Regions from separate parts of the Paraburkholderia sp. CNPSo 3281 genome, predicted to be linked through region 1. Evidence: riboswitches for the same ligand, from Rfam matches in the RefSeq annotation. Region 1 holds a riboswitch; the other holds the start of a gene.

Region 1 (7,825 bases):
CCGAAATCGTCCGCGAGTACGGCCCTTTTCCCGGCATCGAGAAGGTGGGCGGGGTCTCGTACGACGGCAAGCAGGTGTGGTTCGCCGTGGGCGAGCGCATCGCGTCGCTCGATCCGCAGAGCGGCGAGACGCAGCGCTCGATTGACATCGCGGCGCACGCGGGCACGGCCTTCGACGGCCGGCATCTGTTTCAGATCGCCGAGGACCGCATCCACAAGATCGACCCTGAAACGGGCCGTGTGCTCGCCACGATTCCCGCGCCCGGAGGCGGCGGCGACTCGGGACTCGCTTGGGCGGACGGCACGCTTTGGGTCGGGGTGTATCGCGAACGCAAGATCCATCAGGTCGATCCGCAGACCGGGGCGATTTTGCGCACGCTCGAATCGAGCCGCTTCGTCACGGGCGTGACGTGGGTGGACGGCGAGCTGTGGCACGGCACCTGGGAAGGCGACGAGAGCGACTTGCGGCGTATCGATCCGGGCACGGGCGAAGTGCTGGAACAACTCGACATGCCGCCCGGCACCGCCGTTTCGGGGCTGGAGTCCGATGGCGGCGAGCAGTTTTTCTGTGGCGGCGGCAACAGCGGGAAGATTCGCGCTGTGCGGCGGCCGAAGCGCGAGGGCTAGGCGAGCGGGCGTGGGAGAAGCTCAAGCGCACCCGCTTGCATGCAACGCTCAGAACGTATAGGTGGCCTTGCCGAACGCCGTGCGCCCCAGCGTGTTGTACCCGTAGGCGCTCACGTACTGCCGGTTGAACACGTTCGAAAGCGTGGCCGAAAGCGCGAGATGCGCGTTGACCTTGTACGACGCGCGCAGGCTCACCGTCGTCCACGAAGGCAGGTAGATCGTGTTGAGCTGGTCGTCGAACGTCGAGCCGTTATACAACAGCGAAACGCCGGTGCTGAGCGCGTGGAGCTGGAACTCGTCCCACGTGTGATCCACGCTCAGGCTCACCGTCTGGCGCGGGCGGCGATTGAGCCAGGTCTGGTCGGTCACGTCCTGCGGATTCAGAATCCCCACCGTGAGGCTCACCGGCGTGGACTTGCCGAGCGTGCCCTTGTACGAGAGGTCGAGCCCCTGTATGTGCGCGCGGCCCACGTTCACGGGCAGGAAAGTCTGCGAGTTGTACGTGATGAGATCGTGCACGCGCGTGTCGTACACGGCTGCCGTGAACGTGCCGATCGACGTGGTGGCATCGAGCGCGGCTTCGACCGAGTCGCTGCGCTCGGGCAGCAGGTTGGGGTTCGAGTAGCCCGGATAGTAAAGGTCGTTGAACGTCGGCAGGCGGAACGCATTGCCGTACGAAACGCGCGCCGTATAGACCGGCGTGACCGCCCACGAAAGCGCGACGTTGCCCGTATTCACCGATTGCCCTTGCACGATTTCGTGTCGCCCCGCCAGAAACAGCGTGAGGGGTCCGAGCGTGGTGGACTGATGCATCGACACGGCCGAATCGTTGCGCGCGGGCAGTCCGCCCGGCACATCCACCGGCAGGAATGCCATCTCGCGCGTGTAGTCGTAAGCGAACTTGGTCTCGCCGTCGAGCGGTATGCCGAAGAGCATGTGGCCCCTTTCCTGATGCGTCATCGACGTGGAAGTGGAAAAGCGCGTCGAGTCGATCTCGTCGGTCGGGATAGTCGGGTCGTTCGAATAGAGGAACTGACGGTCCGTCGCGTAGCCCACGGACTGGTCGAACTGGGTGGTCGGCGTGATGTCGAGGTGGAACGCGAGGCCGGTCGTGAGCTGGGTGTCGCGCTGGCGGTCGTTGCCTCCCGCGTTGTCGTACGAGAGATCGGAGCGGTGGTAGAGCGCGAAGGTCGAGATCGACCAGTTGTCGTGCGCGTAGCCGAGGCGTGCGTCCAGGTTCTGCGCGTGGTACGGGTTGCGGCCGTCTTCGTGGCCGTAAGCCCAGGGCTGCGTCGCGTCGATGCCCGCCGTGTTGTAGTCGTGCAGGCCCAGCGAGTAGGTGAGGCCGCTCAATGCGGAAAGCGGCCCTGTCGAGCCGATCGTGCCCGAGGTGCGCACCTGCGTGTCGAAGGTCTTGTTCGAGCCGCCGCCGAACGAGACGATGGTCTGGTTCGGCTGGTTCGACGCATGGCGCGTGAAGAGCTGCACGACGCCGCCCATGGCATCCGCGCCGAACGAGGCGGCCGCGGGCCCCGAGATCACCTCGACGCGGTCGAACGAGGCGGTCGCCAGATCGGCCCATTCGGCCGTGCCCGTGGTGACGGAGCCCACGCGTATACCGTCGATGAACACGGCCACCTGGTCAGCCGACGAGCCGCGGATGCTCACCCCCGTGTACGACCCCGGGCCGCCGGTCTGCGAGACGGTGACACCCGGCAGCGTGGCGAGCGCCTGCGCGATGCCGGGGTCGACGGGGGAGACGCGGTCGAGGTCTTCGCGCGTGAGCACCTGGGTGGTCGCGTAGCGCTGGTCGAACGATTGCGGCAGATGCTGCGTGTCGCCCACGACGAGGATATTGGGCAGGGTGGTGTCGCCGCCGGCTTGCTGCTGCGTCTCGGTGGACGATGAATTGGCGGCGTCGGCGTCGGCAGCATGCGCGGTTTGCCACGCACAGGCGAGCGCAGCGGAGGTCAATACGAATTGGCGAAACTTCATGATGCGGTGGCTGGAAACAGCTCCTGAAATACGGGCTGTCCGGGCAACGGGCGATCGCCGCGTGGGCGGTGCTTGCGCATTGGGGATCCCCGCCCGCTGCGGCTGCTGGACTCGGCTGATGGCAGGTCTCCTGGCTCGCGGGTCGACATCCGTTGCCGGCCTTCCCGGTTTCCCAGTGGCACGCTCTGGCATGGACTCGCCGCTTACAGTTGCGGGGGCAGCCGCAGTCTTGCACTGCGTTCCCTTTTGATCCCGTCGCCGGGAACCATCAGCGCGCAAGGGTAATGGCCGCGCATTCGTCGCGTCAACCTTTGACGAACGTCGTGTGGCGAAAACACCCGGTTTGGCCACTCCCGCAACTTACGCTATCCTTGCAGCTGTTTTTCGCGCGTAGGCGCTGCACGAGCGAAATGCAGCAGGGAAGCCGGTGGGAAGCCGGCGCGGTCGCGCCACTGTGACTGGCTGTCAATCGAGCCAGAAGTCAGACCTCGCTGCGTTTATTTCACGACTCATTCCAGGGCGCGTAACCCAAGGAGCCGTCAATGCACACCCGCCTACCTTAGAAAGGCGGCCCAATCCGGTCGCCACCACTGGCCGCGATGCGGCGATAGACCGCTCACGGACCGCCATGCGTTCGCCGTTCAAAAGCACCGCTGGATATTGACGGATTAACGAGGACGTCGGGGCACCTCGCCGCATCGATCGAGGGTTGACGGCGCTCGTCCATGCATTCTTTACAAGCACAAACAAGAAGACTCATGAACAAGCACATTCTGGCCGTCCTTGGCGGCGCGGCTTTGGCATTCACAGGCGCTGGCGCCTCGGCGCAGCAGGTCACGTTGTACGGTGAGATCGACGCTAGCGTCGACTATGTCAGCGACGTTGGCGGCCACACCCAGTATCGCGCAGGCTCGGGCCTTATCGACGGCAGTTTTTGGGGCCTGCAGGGCAGCGAGGATCTCGGCGGCGGCAACGCCGCGATCTTTCGCCTCGAGCGCGGCTTCTCGGTCACGTCTGGCGAAGCCTTCAACGACCATCCGTTTTACGTTGGTTTGCAATCCGAACGATTTGGCACGATCACGCTGGGCCGCCAGTACGACACGATGCACGACTACTTCGCCCCGTTCACGCTGACGGGCGGCACGGGCGGCACGGCATTCGCGCATCCGTTCGACAACGACAATGCCAACAATTCGTGGCTCGCCTCGAACGCCGTGAAGTTCGCGAGCGCCACGTACGGTGGTTTCAGCGCCGGCGCGATGTACGCGTTTTCGAACGCGGCGGGCCGCTTCGCGCAGAACCGCGCCTACGGCTTCGGCGCGCACTACGAGGGTGGTCCGTTCAGCGCCGGTGTGGCATGGATGCACATCGACGGACGCGGCGCCTCTTCGGTAGGTGCGTACGATACGTCGGTGCTGCCGGGCGCGGGCCTCGTGCCGACCGAGGTCGCGGTGCAGCGCGAAGACACCATCGGCGCGGGCATGAGCTACGTGCTCGGCGACGTGACGCTCGGCGCGGCCTGGTCACGTTCCATTCATACCGGCGTGAGCGAGGCCGACGGCGGTGCGCCACTGCCCTCGATCGCCTTCAGCAACTACGAAGTGAATGCGCTTTGGCAGGTCACGCCCGCGTTCTCGCTGGCGGGCATGTATGCCTATACGGGCGCGACCTCCGCGCATTGGCATCAAGGCGCGCTGCAGGCCGACTATCAGCTGTCGAAGCGCACGGACGTGTATACCGAGGCGATCTATCAGCGCGCGTCGTCCGGTGCGTTCGCGATGATCAACACCTGCGACCCGTCGGGCGGCCGCAACCAGGTGCTCGTGGCGGCGGGCATCCGGCATCGCTTCTGACGCACACACAAAGCGGCCCCGAACCCTTGCGATTCGGGGCCGTTATACCGCGTGGCTAGATCACGAAGCCGAAAGCTTCACTGCAACGCCGGTCGAAGAATAAACGGGGGTGGCCTTGAAGCCATCCACCGTGACCGTCGCGAATTTCACCGATGCGCCGCTGCCGTCGATCACGTCGATCGAGTCGCCCGCTTTCGGCGTATAGCCGTTCACGAACTTCACATGCAGCGTGCCGCCCGCCACCGTGAGCTGGCCGCCCACGCGCAGGCGTCCGCCGCCGTTGCCGTCGATGTCGAGTTCGAGCGTCGTGCCGTCGAGTTGCGTGTATTTGCCCGTCACCGTCAACGGCGCGCTCGTCGCCACGGTCACGCGGCCGCCGGACCCGACGTACACGTCGCCGTTGCCGAAGGCCGTGGTCGACGCTGCGCAGAGCACGCCGCCGCTCACCTGCGAGCCGCCCGTGTAACTGTTGTTGCCCGCGAGCGTGAGCGTGCCGCTGCCCTGCAGTGTGAGCTTGCCCGAGCCGGCGATGTCGTTGCGCCAGCTGTCGGCGGCATTGAACCCACCCTGGGTTGCGTCCATCGCCACGATCACGTTGCCGTTGAACGTGCCATAACCATCTGCGGCACTAAACATGTTCAGACGGCCCCATCCTTCGGCGTCGTCCATGACCGGATAGCCCGAGACGACTTCGGTCGTCTTCAGCACGACGCGGCGCTGGCCGGCGCTCAGGTATGGGAAGCGCGTTTCGAGCAGCACCTCGGCACCCTTGGGCACGACGGGCGGCGCCTCGGTCGATTCAATCTGGCTGAAACCGAACGTCATGCGGCGCGCGAATTCCGACTTGTTGGTCGCATAGTCGGCGAAGCGGTCGGTCGCGGTCGTGGCCGAATGCGCGAAGGCGGGGAAGGTCGTGGCGCTCGTGCCGGTGGCCTGTTCGAGCGCGCTGTGCGCCTGCGCGTAGGCCGCGCTCTTGAGCGTGGCGTTGGCGGGGTCGTAGAGATTCGCGGCGGTGGCGGCCAGCGCGAACATGCGGCCGCCGATTACATCGAGCGGCGAATGCATGCCCGCGAGAATACGGTTTTCGCCGAGTTCGAGGCCGCGGCTCGCCATTTCCTGGTAACGCTCGGGCACGAGATACGCCATCGTCATCGCGTCGCGCATGGCTTCGGCTTCGTGGCCGCTGATGAAGCCGCCATCCGTCGAAGGCGTCGTGCTGATGGCCGGCACGAGCGTGGGATCGACCACGACGCTCGTGCTCCAGCGGAACGGTCGCGCGTATTTGTAGAAGCGCTTGGCGGGCTCGGTGGAAGCGTTGTTGCCCATCGTGTTGAGCAGGTCGACCACCTTGCCGAAGGTCGCGTTGCTCGTGCTGCCTACGCCCGTGTTGTTGCCCGAGTCGTTGTAGAGCGTCGTGGTTGCGTCCGCGGGAATCGACGTGATGCTCGTGGTTTGCTGGGCAGCCGAGCGCCAGGCGGCGGTGAGCGGCCCCATGCCGTCGGTCACGCTGTAGCCCTTGCCGCGCCGGTCGTCGTAGTAGGCCGCATCGGCCTGCGCCTGGCTGCGCTGGGTCGTCGCGGTCACGACGTACTGGATGTTCGCGTTCAGCGCCGTGCTGTTGAGGATCGTGCCGTTGGGCGTGCCGTCGGTGGGGACGCCCGTCCACGTCGACTGCACGACCGCGGGGAACGTGCCGTTGGCAGGCGCGGAAACGCCCGCGTCCACGAGCAGCGTGAGCGGCTGCCAGAGATCGAGAAAGCGCGCCACCACGCGCACGCCCGCATTGGTCGCGAGCGTGGCGTAACGCGCGTCGCCGCGCTGGTTGGTCGCGATATTGTCGACGAAAGCAGGTACGTCGGGAATCGGCGCGTTGTCCACGAAGCCGGGGTCGGTGGGCGGCGCGGGAATGGCGGCAGTGGTGGCGGGATCGCTATTGCCGCCTCCACAGGCGGTCAGCGCGGCAATGCTGGTAAGCACTGCCAGGTAGAGCGGCAGCGCAATTCGGTGGCGTGATGCGGGCATGCTGAGGGCTCCGTCGTCGTGGTGGATGCGGTGTGGTTATTCCTGACTGACGGCGGCGAATTATGCTTACCCTCGATTACTCCCTAATTACTAATTTATTACGCTGATGTTAAACGGTAACGGAATTGAAGTACGGGTGAAATATGATTCGCCGTTCATTTACTGCCGCGCCTCGAGATAGCCGACCCGTACGGGCGGCACGAACCACGCGAGACAGAGGCCGGCTAGCGCGGCCACGGCAGCGACGATGAGGCCCATGTGGATCGAATCCACGAGTGCGCTGCGCGCCGAATTCATCATCGCGTCGCCGGCATGGCCGGCGCTCACGAGGCGGCCGATCAGCGCGGCCTGGTCGGCCCGGTCCACGAGGAGTTCGGGACTCGCAAACGACTTGAACCATTGCGTCGCCTGATACGAGTCGAGCGAGCGATTTACGCCCATCGTGTAAATATGCCCGAGCAGCGCGCCCGTCATCGCCGTGCCCAGCATGCCGCCGAATGTGCGCAGCGATTGCAGCATCGCCGTGGCGGCGCCGAGATGGTCGCGCGAGACGATCTGCTGCGAGCAGACCGTGAGGCTCGTGCCCACGAGGCCCAGCCCCAGGCCGCTCGCGCCCATGCACGCCATCCACACGAGATGCGGCTCATTGCCTCGCAGCACGACCACCGCGAGGCTCGCGAAAGCGGACAACGCAAATCCGACGTAGAGAATCGCGTTGGCGCGCCGGATACGGGTGACCACGCGATTGTTCACGAAACTGCCGACCGTCGTGCCGAGCAGGAGTGGCGTGATCAGCATGCCCGAGGCGCGCGGCGACATCGCATAGCCGCCCTGGAACAGCAGCGGCACATAGAAAACGAGCGAGAACAACGCAAACCCGCCGAGCACCGACATCGCAAAGAGCGGACCGAGCTTGCGGTCGAGCAGCATGTCCACGGGGATGATCGGATAGCCCATGCGCTTTTCCCAGAAGAAAAGCGTCAATGAACAGACCAGCACGATCACCGCGAGCACGATCGTCGAAGTCGTCCAGCCTTGCCTCGGCAAGAGCTCGATGGCGAGTTGCAGCGCGCCGAACGTGACGGCGACGACGCAAGCGCCGAGCCAGTCTAGACGCAGTCGCGCGCCTTCGCGGGCATGGTGCAGATGCGGCAGGAAAGCGTGCACGAAGAAGAGCGCCACCACACCCACCGGCACGTTGACGAAGAACACGAGGCGCCAACTGCCGTGCTGGGTCAGCATGCCCCCAAGCGTTGGCCCGACCACGTTTGCAAGGCCAAACGCCGACGAGACGAACACCAGCCAACGCAGGCGTAGCCTCGGATCGGG
Region 2 (7,825 bases), on a different contig from region 1:
CGCCCGATGCGATGGCGTTTGCGCACGCGCATTGGCCCGCGCCGCTCGACCCGGCGCGCGACGAGTTCGCGGAGCTGATGGAGCGCGGCGTGGAAGTGCGCGCGCGCGACGGCAGCGACTATCTGCTGCGCTACGCGCGCTGTACGAACGCGCAGGGGCAGGCGGTGGGCTGGATCGCGGGTCTCGTCGACGTGACCGAGCTGCACGACGCCGAACGCCAGCGCGAGGACGCGCTGCGCCTGCTGTCGCACGACATGCGCTCGCCGCAGGCCTCGATCGTCGCGCTCGTCGAAACGGAGCGCGAGCGCGGCGCGCTCGCCTCGGAGCCCGTGCGCGGCGTGATGGAGCGTATCGAGCGCTACGCGCGCCGCTCGCTCAAGCTCGCCGACGACTTCGTGCAACTCGCGCGCGCCGAGTCGCAGGTGTATGCGCTCGAGCCCACGAGCCTCGCGGAACTGGTGATCGACGCGAGCGACGAAGTGTGGCCGCAGGCGCACGCGAAACGCATCCAGATCGACACCGTGTTCGAAGGCGAGCAGATGGGCTGGATCAACGCCGACCGCTCGCTCATGACGCGCGCGCTCGTGAACGTGCTGAACAATGCCGTGAAGTACAGTCCTGCGGATACGCGCATCGTCTGCACTGTCGCGCTGGACGAGCGCGTTGCGCCGCGTGTGGTCTGCTCGATTCGCGATCAGGGCTACGGCATCGCGCAGGAGGATCAGGCGAGGCTGTTCCAGCCGTTCCAGCGCTTTCACGCGGAACAGCGCCCCGAGGTGAGCGGTGCGGGGCTCGGCATGGCGTTCGTGAAAACCGTCGTGACGCGCCACGGCGGCGACGTCCAGCTGGACAGCGAGCCAGGCAAGGGCACCGTCCTGACGATGTCGCTGCCCGCGTTCGACGCGCCGGTTTGAGCCGCACCGGGCCGTTGCGGCTGCGCATGAATAACCCGAATGCCGCTGGCCGCATGCCGGCGGCAACCCGATGGAGTGTTTCGTGAAGACCTTGCTGTCGATCTGTCTCCTGCCGATATTCGTCGCCCTCGCCGGATGTGCGGGCGTGACGACCGACGTCGCGGCCACGGGCGCACTGCCCGCTGCGGCCACCGCGACCTACCGTTTTGCGCCAACGCCCGCCCAGGCCGATGCGGGCGAGATCCTCCCGTACCAGGCGTTGCTGAGCGATGGGCTCGCGCAGCGCGGCTTCAAGGCAGGCGCGCCCGAGGCGGCGCGCTATCTCGTCTCGGTGGCGTGGGACACGCATCCCGCCGAGGTGAAAGTCGTGGACGCCGGCTGCGGCGCCGGCTGCGCGCCGGCCGAGGGGCCGTCGTTGCCGTGGTTCGGGCGGCCCTACGTGCATACGTTGACGCTGCGTTTCTTCGCGTTGCCCGATGGTGGCGAGGTCTACAAGGTGAGCGCCGTGAAGCGCGACCGCAACGCCGATGCACGCGAGGCCGTGCCGTACCTCGTGGCGGGCGCACTGGCGCGGCTGCCGTACGCGGGCGCGCCGCAATGGCGCGTCAAGCTGAAGGGGCCGGCCAACGCCGGCACGGCGGATCACGCGCCGGGCATACCGGAAGTGCTCTCCGTCTCACCCGTCAATCCGCAGTAGTTCAGGGCAACTTTCCCCAGGCCGCGTCGAACGCGAAGGCGTTATGCTGGCTCCAGAATCTGGCGCAACGGTTGCGCGCAGACATCACGGGAGTCGCTCATGTTCGATCACATTGGATTGCGCGTGCCGGATCTCGCACGCAGCGTGCGTTTTTACGAGGCGCTGCTCGCGCCGCTAGGCGTCGTGGTGTGTATGCGCGACGACACCTACGCGGGGCTCGGCCAGCCGGGCGAGCCCAAACTCTGGCTGCACGCCGTCTCCGCCGACGCCGCGCTCGCGCCGCGCGGCGTGCATGTGGCGTTCGCGGCGGCGAACCGCGCGGCGGTCGTTGGTTTCTATGAAGCGGGCCTGCGCGCAGGCGCGAAAGACAATGGCGAACCCGGCCTGCGTGCCGACTACAGTCCCGACTATTACGCAGCATTCCTGATCGATCCCGACGGCAACAACGTCGAGGCCGTCTGCTACGCGCGCGAAGCGTAAGCGGGCGTCAGGCGCCAGGCGTGGCATCCGGCGCCGCCGCGGGCACGCTGGCCGCCTCGTCCTGCGGCCAGCGGTTTTCGAACACGCATTCGCCAAGCGGCTTGCGTTCCGCCCATTTCTCCATTTCGAGCATCGGCTGCGGGTAGAATGCGTCGACCTGACCCACGCAGAGTATCGCCACCGGCTTGGCGCCGGGCGGCATGGCGAGCAGGGCGCGCACCTCGTCGACGTCGAAGATCGACACCCAGCCCATGCCGAGCCCTTCGGCGCGGGCCGCGAGCCACATGTTCTGGATCGCGCACGCCACCGAGGCGAGGTCCATCTCGGGCAGCGTGCGGCGGCCGAAGACGTGGGCTTCGCGGCGATCCATCAGCGCGACCACGAGCACCTCGGCGCAATCGCGCATGCCTTCCACCTTGAGCTTCATGAACTCGTCGCGGCGTTTGCCCAGCGCATCGGCGGTTGCAATGCGTTCGCGCTCGACTGTCGCGTGAAGTTGCTCGCGCAGCGAATGGTCCGTGATGCGCACGATCCGCCACGGCTGCATGAAGCCTACGCTCGGCGCGTGATGCGCGGCGTCGAGCAGGCGCGCGAGCGTCGCGGGATCGATCGGGCCCGGTGCGAAGTGCCGCATGTCGCGGCGCTCGTAAATCGCGCGGTAGACCGCCGCGCGTTCGGCTTCGTCAAAGGGCTGTGCCATGAAAGAGTGCGGCCGCGAAAGCCGGGTTGGAGGGCCAGTAAGCGTGCATATAGGTGGCCGTGATCGAGCCGTGCCGGTACAGCGCCTCGCCGGGCGCGCCAGTTTGTGCGTGGTGTGCCGTGAGCGCGGGCGCCAGCGGCGTGGCCATGCGCGAGTAGTGAAACGTGTGGCCGCGCAGCGCGCCATGCGCGCCGTCGAACTGCTGCATGCCGAGCGCCGCGAAGCGCTTTTGCATGACCGCAACGCCTGGTAGCAGGCCGAGCATCGGCGTGCACGTGCCTTCTACGTCGGTCAGGGCATCGAGCAGATAGAGCATGCCGCCACATTCGGCGACGAGCGGTTTGCCCGCAGATACATGCGCGCGCAACGAATTCGCGCTCTGCGTATTGTGCGCGAGCGTCGAAGCATGTAGCTCGGGATAGCCGCCCGGCAGAAAGATCGCCTCTGCGCCGGCGGGTGCGGGCTCGTTCGCGAGCGGCGAGAAGTAACTCACGTTCGCGCCCAGCGATTCGAGCAACGCGACGTTCGCCGGATAGAGAAACGAGAACGCGGCGTCGCGGGCAACGGCGATATGATGGCCTTCGAGCTGGCGCGCAATCGTTTCGTCATGCGAAGGATCGGAGAATGTCACCGCAGGCGGCAATTCGACGAGCGCGGTTTGCGCGAGCGCGTCCGCGGCGCGTTCGATGCGCGCGTCGAGGTCGTCGATCTCCGCCGCCTGATGCAGACCGAGATGACGGTCGGGCAGCGCCATCGTTGCTTCGCTCGCGACGTGCCCGAGCCAGCGCACGTCGGCGGGCAATGCCTCCTGCAGCATTTGCGCGTGACGCGCTGAGCCCACGCGGTTCGCCAGCACGCCATGAAACGGCACGTCCGGCCGAAAACGCGCGAGACCGAACGCGATCGCGCCGAAGGTCTGGGCCATCGACTTCGCGCTGACGATGGCGGCCACCGGCACGCCGAACGCGGTCGCGAGATCGGCGCTGCTCGGCGTGCCGTCGAACAGGCCCATCACGCCTTCGATGAGGATCAGGTCGGCTTCGCGCGCGGCCTGCGCGAGCAGGGCGCGGCACGCCTCTTTGCCCACCATCCACAGGTCGAGCGAGAGCACCGGCGCGCCGCTCGCGCGTGCGAGGATCATCGGGTCGAGAAAATCCGGCCCAGTCTTGAAGACGCGCACGCGTCGGCCCGCGCGCCGGTGCAGGCGCGCGAGGCCAGCCGTGAGCGTGGTCTTGCCCTGACCCGACGCGGGCGCGCTGATGAAGAGCGCGGGGCAGGCAAAGGTTGCGCTCATGCGCTTAAAACTCCACGCCCTTTTGCGCTTTCACGCCTTGCTCGCGATACGGATGCTTCACGAGGCGCATTTCCGTGACGAGGTCTGCGGCTTCGATCAGGGCGTCGGGGGCATGGCGGCCCGTCACGACCACGTGCACGTGCGGCGCGCGCGACGCGATCACACCGAGCACTTCGTCGAGCGGCAGGTACTCGTATTTGAGCACCGTGTTGAGTTCGTCGAGGATCACCATGGCGTACTCGCCGCTCTCGATCATGCGCTTCGCTTCGTCCCAGCCCTTGCGCGCGGTGGCGATGTCGCCGTCGCGATTCTGCGTGTTCCAGGTGTAGCCGTCGCCCATCGTCACGAAATCGCAGTGCGCAACGCTGCCGAGAAAATCACGTTCGGCCGTGTGCAGCGCGCCCTTGATGAACTGCACGACGCCAAGCTTCATGCCGTGGCCGAGCATGCGCACCGCCATGCCGAACGCGGCCGTGCTCTTGCCCTTGCCGTTGCCGGTGTTGACGATCAGCAGGCCCTTTTCGTGCGTCGCGGCGGCCTGCTTCTTCTCGTGGCCTTCGCGGCGGCGTTGCGTCATGCGTTGGTGCGATTCGGGATCGGTTTTCATCGTCGGGAGTGGGTTGGTTGCGGCGCCTTCGCGTCCGCGTTTGCGTGGTTTGGCAGAAAGCCTGCGATTGCGACCGTCACACCGTCGAGCGCCAGCTTGCCGCGCACGAGCGGAGCGCCGCCCGCTGCAAGACGCGCGCAGGGTTCGCACACGCCGTCCACGCCGAACTGCGCTTGCGCGGCTGCGGAGGGCGCCGCCCGTGTGGGCGTCGCGGCGAGTTGCTCGCGCGTGTACGTTTGCAGCGGCAGCGCATGTGCGGCGCAAAACGCTTGCAAGGCGGGTTCGCCGGCTTTGGCGTCGAGCGTTGCCACAGCCGTTACGCTGTCGAGCGGCCACGCGCCGAGCGCGGCGCGCACCGCGGCTTCGATCTGCGCGAGTGTCACGCCGCGCCGGCAGCCGATGCCGAGCGCGAGCGGCGGCACGCGCTGCATGGGTTCCAGCGTGGCTTCGAATGAGGCTGCGCGCGAGGCGCGATTTTCGGCAGGATTCACGGCGAGAGCGTCGATCGAAGGCTGATCGCAGAGGCAAAACGAGCAAAAGAGTCGCGTTCCGGCCGGCGCCGGATGCGCGCTACGATAGCACACGCGTTTGCGGCTTCCCACGCCTTCCTTGACGCGCAGGCCCCCCGCGCCTACACTCGCACGCACTCTGGTGCTCGCGTGCGCGACTCATAATGCGCGCGCAGTTAAACGGGAATCAGGGAGCCATCCCGCCTCGGGCATGGCCAACCTGAACTGCACCCGCAACGGTACAACGAGCGCGGCGTTCGCACGAATGCCGCAAACCGCTTCCATGCTTTACGCAGTCCACGCCACTGTGCAAGACGGCCGCAAGGCCACTCGCGCGGGAAGGCGAAGCGGTGTCTCGTCAGTCCGGATACCGGCCAGATACGTGGGATTCGCGCTGCGGGGATGCGGTGCCGGATCCGTGATTTTCATGCGTCAGCTGGGCGTGGCCCGGGTGCGTTTCTGGTCGTTCGTCCCCTGCAGGTTGTTGAATCGTTACGCGTGACAGCGTCTCCACGGATACGCGCGTGAGCGCAACACGACACCCGCACGAACGGCAGGCGCGACGCACCATGCCCCTCGATCCGGCCTGGCGCCGAAGGAGCACTTCATGCAAATGCGCAAGATTCCGGTCACGATCGTGACGGGCTTTCTCGGCAGCGGTAAAACCACGCTGCTGCGTCACATTCTTCAGCACGCGGGCGGCCTGCGCGTCGCGGTCATCGTCAACGAATTCGGCGAACTCGGCATCGACGGCGAAATTCTGCGTGGCTGCGGCATTGGCTGCGACGAAAACGGCAACGAAACCGAAGGGCAGCTCTACGAACTCGCGAACGGCTGCCTCTGCTGCACCGTGCAGGAAGAGTTCTTCCCCGTGATGGAGAAACTGCTCGAACGCCGGGGCGATGTCGATCACGTGCTGATCGAAACCTCGGGTCTCGCGCTGCCCAAGCCGCTCGTGCAGGCGTTCAACTGGCCGTCGATCCGCAACGCGTTCACCGTCGATGCGGTCGTGACCGTGGTGGACGGCCCTGCCGCTGCGAGCGGCCAGTTCGCCGAAAATCCCCAGGCCGTGGACGCGCAGCGCCGCGCCGACCCGAATCTCGATCACGAATCGCCGCTGCATGAGCTGTTCGAAGACCAGCTTTCGGCCGCCGACCTCGTCATTCTCAACAAGACCGATCTGCTCGACGAGGCGGGCCAGGACGCGCTCATCGCCGAGCTGCGCGAAGAGCTGCCGCCGCAAGTGAAGATCGTGCGCGCGCAGCACGGCAAGCTCGATCTGCATACGCTGCTCGGGCTCGAGGCGGCCTCCGAGGAGAGCATTCATCTGCGGCACGACCATCACGGCTCCGCCGACGATCCCGATCATCACCATGACGAGTTCGACTCGGTTGTGGTGTCAGGCAATGCCGCTTCGCGCGAGACCGTGATCGAGGCGCTGCAACAACTCGTCGATGCGCACACGATCTATCGCGTGAAGGGCTTTGCCGCGTTGCCGGGCGCGCCGATGCGCCTCGTGATTCAAGGCGTGGGCCGCCGCTTCGACAGCTATTTCGACCGCCGCTGGAACACGCAGGAAAGCGCGGCGCAGCCGCTGGCGAGCCGCTTCGTGCTGATCGGCGAGGACCTCGATGGCGCGACGCTGCAAGCGGCCTTCGACGCCGCATTGGCGAACGTGCAGACCGCGGCCGCGAAGTGAACGTGCCGAGCTAGACGAGGCCGTCCCATGCATTTGCTGCGCACCACGCCCGGCGGTTTCGTCGACGACACGCAGGGCGTTATCCGTATCGACCAGCAGCCCGCCGAGATCGTCGTGCTCAGTTCGGCGGACACGACGCTCGCGCTGCTGGCGAGCGTCGTGCCGCGCTTGCCCGCAGGTTTTCCCAGCGTGCGGCTCGCGAACGTCACGTATCTGCGCCAGCCCGCGTCGGTGGACTTCTACGTCGAAGACGTCCTGCAGCACGCGCGCGTGGTGGTGGTCGATCATCTGGGCGGCGAAACATACTGGCCTTATGGCATCGAGCAGGTCGTCTCGCTCGCCGAGCGCCGCGGGCAACTGCTCGCGATGTTTTCCGGCGACTTGCAGGAAGACCCCAATCTCATCGCGAAGAGCCGCGCCGAGCCCGAGTTTTGCCGCTTGCTGTGGCGTTATCTGCGCGAAGGCGGCGCGGCCAACGCCGAGTCGTTCCTGCGTGCGCTCGCGTGGCGGGCATTCGACTGGGGCAGCGAGCCTGCGCCGCCCGTCGCGCTGCCGGCCGCCGCGCTCTATTGCCCGCAGCGCGACGTCGCGACCATCGACGAATGGCGCGCGCGCTGGCAACCCGGCGCGCCGGTCGTCGCGCTGCTGTTTTACAAGGCGCATCTGCAGGCGGCGAACACCGCCGCGTTCGATGCCCTCATCGCCGCGCTGCTCACGCGCGGCATGAACCCGCTGCCGCTTGCGATCACGTCGCTCAAGGACACCTTGAGCCGCGACGTGCTCGATCAACTGGCGGCCGAGCACGACGTCTCACTCGTGCTGAATACCACCGCATTCGCGGCTTCGTCGCTCGACGACCCCGAACCGATCGCGCTGGCCGGCGACGCGCCTGTGCTCCAGGTGATCCTGAGCGGCGGCAATCGCG

The links. Region 1 has a riboswitch for cobalamin ahead of M3I56_RS07245 (porin). Riboswitches for the same ligand answer to the same signal wherever they lie in the genome.
Region 2: another riboswitch for cobalamin. It lies ahead of cobW (cobalamin biosynthesis protein CobW); the one in region 1 lies ahead of M3I56_RS07245 (porin).

Annotation. Positions count from the first base shown of each region.
Region 1 is NZ_JAMBPS010000004.1:280,428-288,252, forward strand. It holds gene M3I56_RS07235 (glutamine cyclotransferase) at 1-626, shown strand, start outside; gene M3I56_RS07240 (TonB-dependent receptor domain-containing protein) at 675-2,621, opposite strand; cobalamin riboswitch at 2,724-2,906, opposite strand; cobalamin riboswitch at 2,997-3,131, shown strand; gene M3I56_RS07245 (porin) at 3,380-4,474, shown strand; gene M3I56_RS07250 (phosphatase PAP2 family protein) at 4,535-6,496, opposite strand; gene M3I56_RS07255 (MFS transporter) at 6,656-7,825, opposite strand, start outside.
Region 2 is NZ_JAMBPS010000020.1:30,216-38,040, forward strand. It holds gene M3I56_RS20305 (CHASE2 domain-containing protein) at 1-914, shown strand, start outside; gene M3I56_RS20310 (DUF4136 domain-containing protein) at 997-1,611, shown strand; gene M3I56_RS20315 (VOC family protein) at 1,711-2,091, shown strand; gene bluB (5,6-dimethylbenzimidazole synthase) at 2,099-2,791, opposite strand; gene M3I56_RS20325 (cobyrinate a,c-diamide synthase) at 2,775-4,085, opposite strand; gene cobO (cob(I)yrinic acid a,c-diamide adenosyltransferase) at 4,090-4,692, opposite strand; gene M3I56_RS20335 (cobalamin biosynthesis protein) at 4,689-5,339, opposite strand; cobalamin riboswitch at 5,325-5,595, shown strand; gene cobW (cobalamin biosynthesis protein CobW) at 5,809-6,900, shown strand; gene cobN (cobaltochelatase subunit CobN) at 6,928-7,825, shown strand, end outside.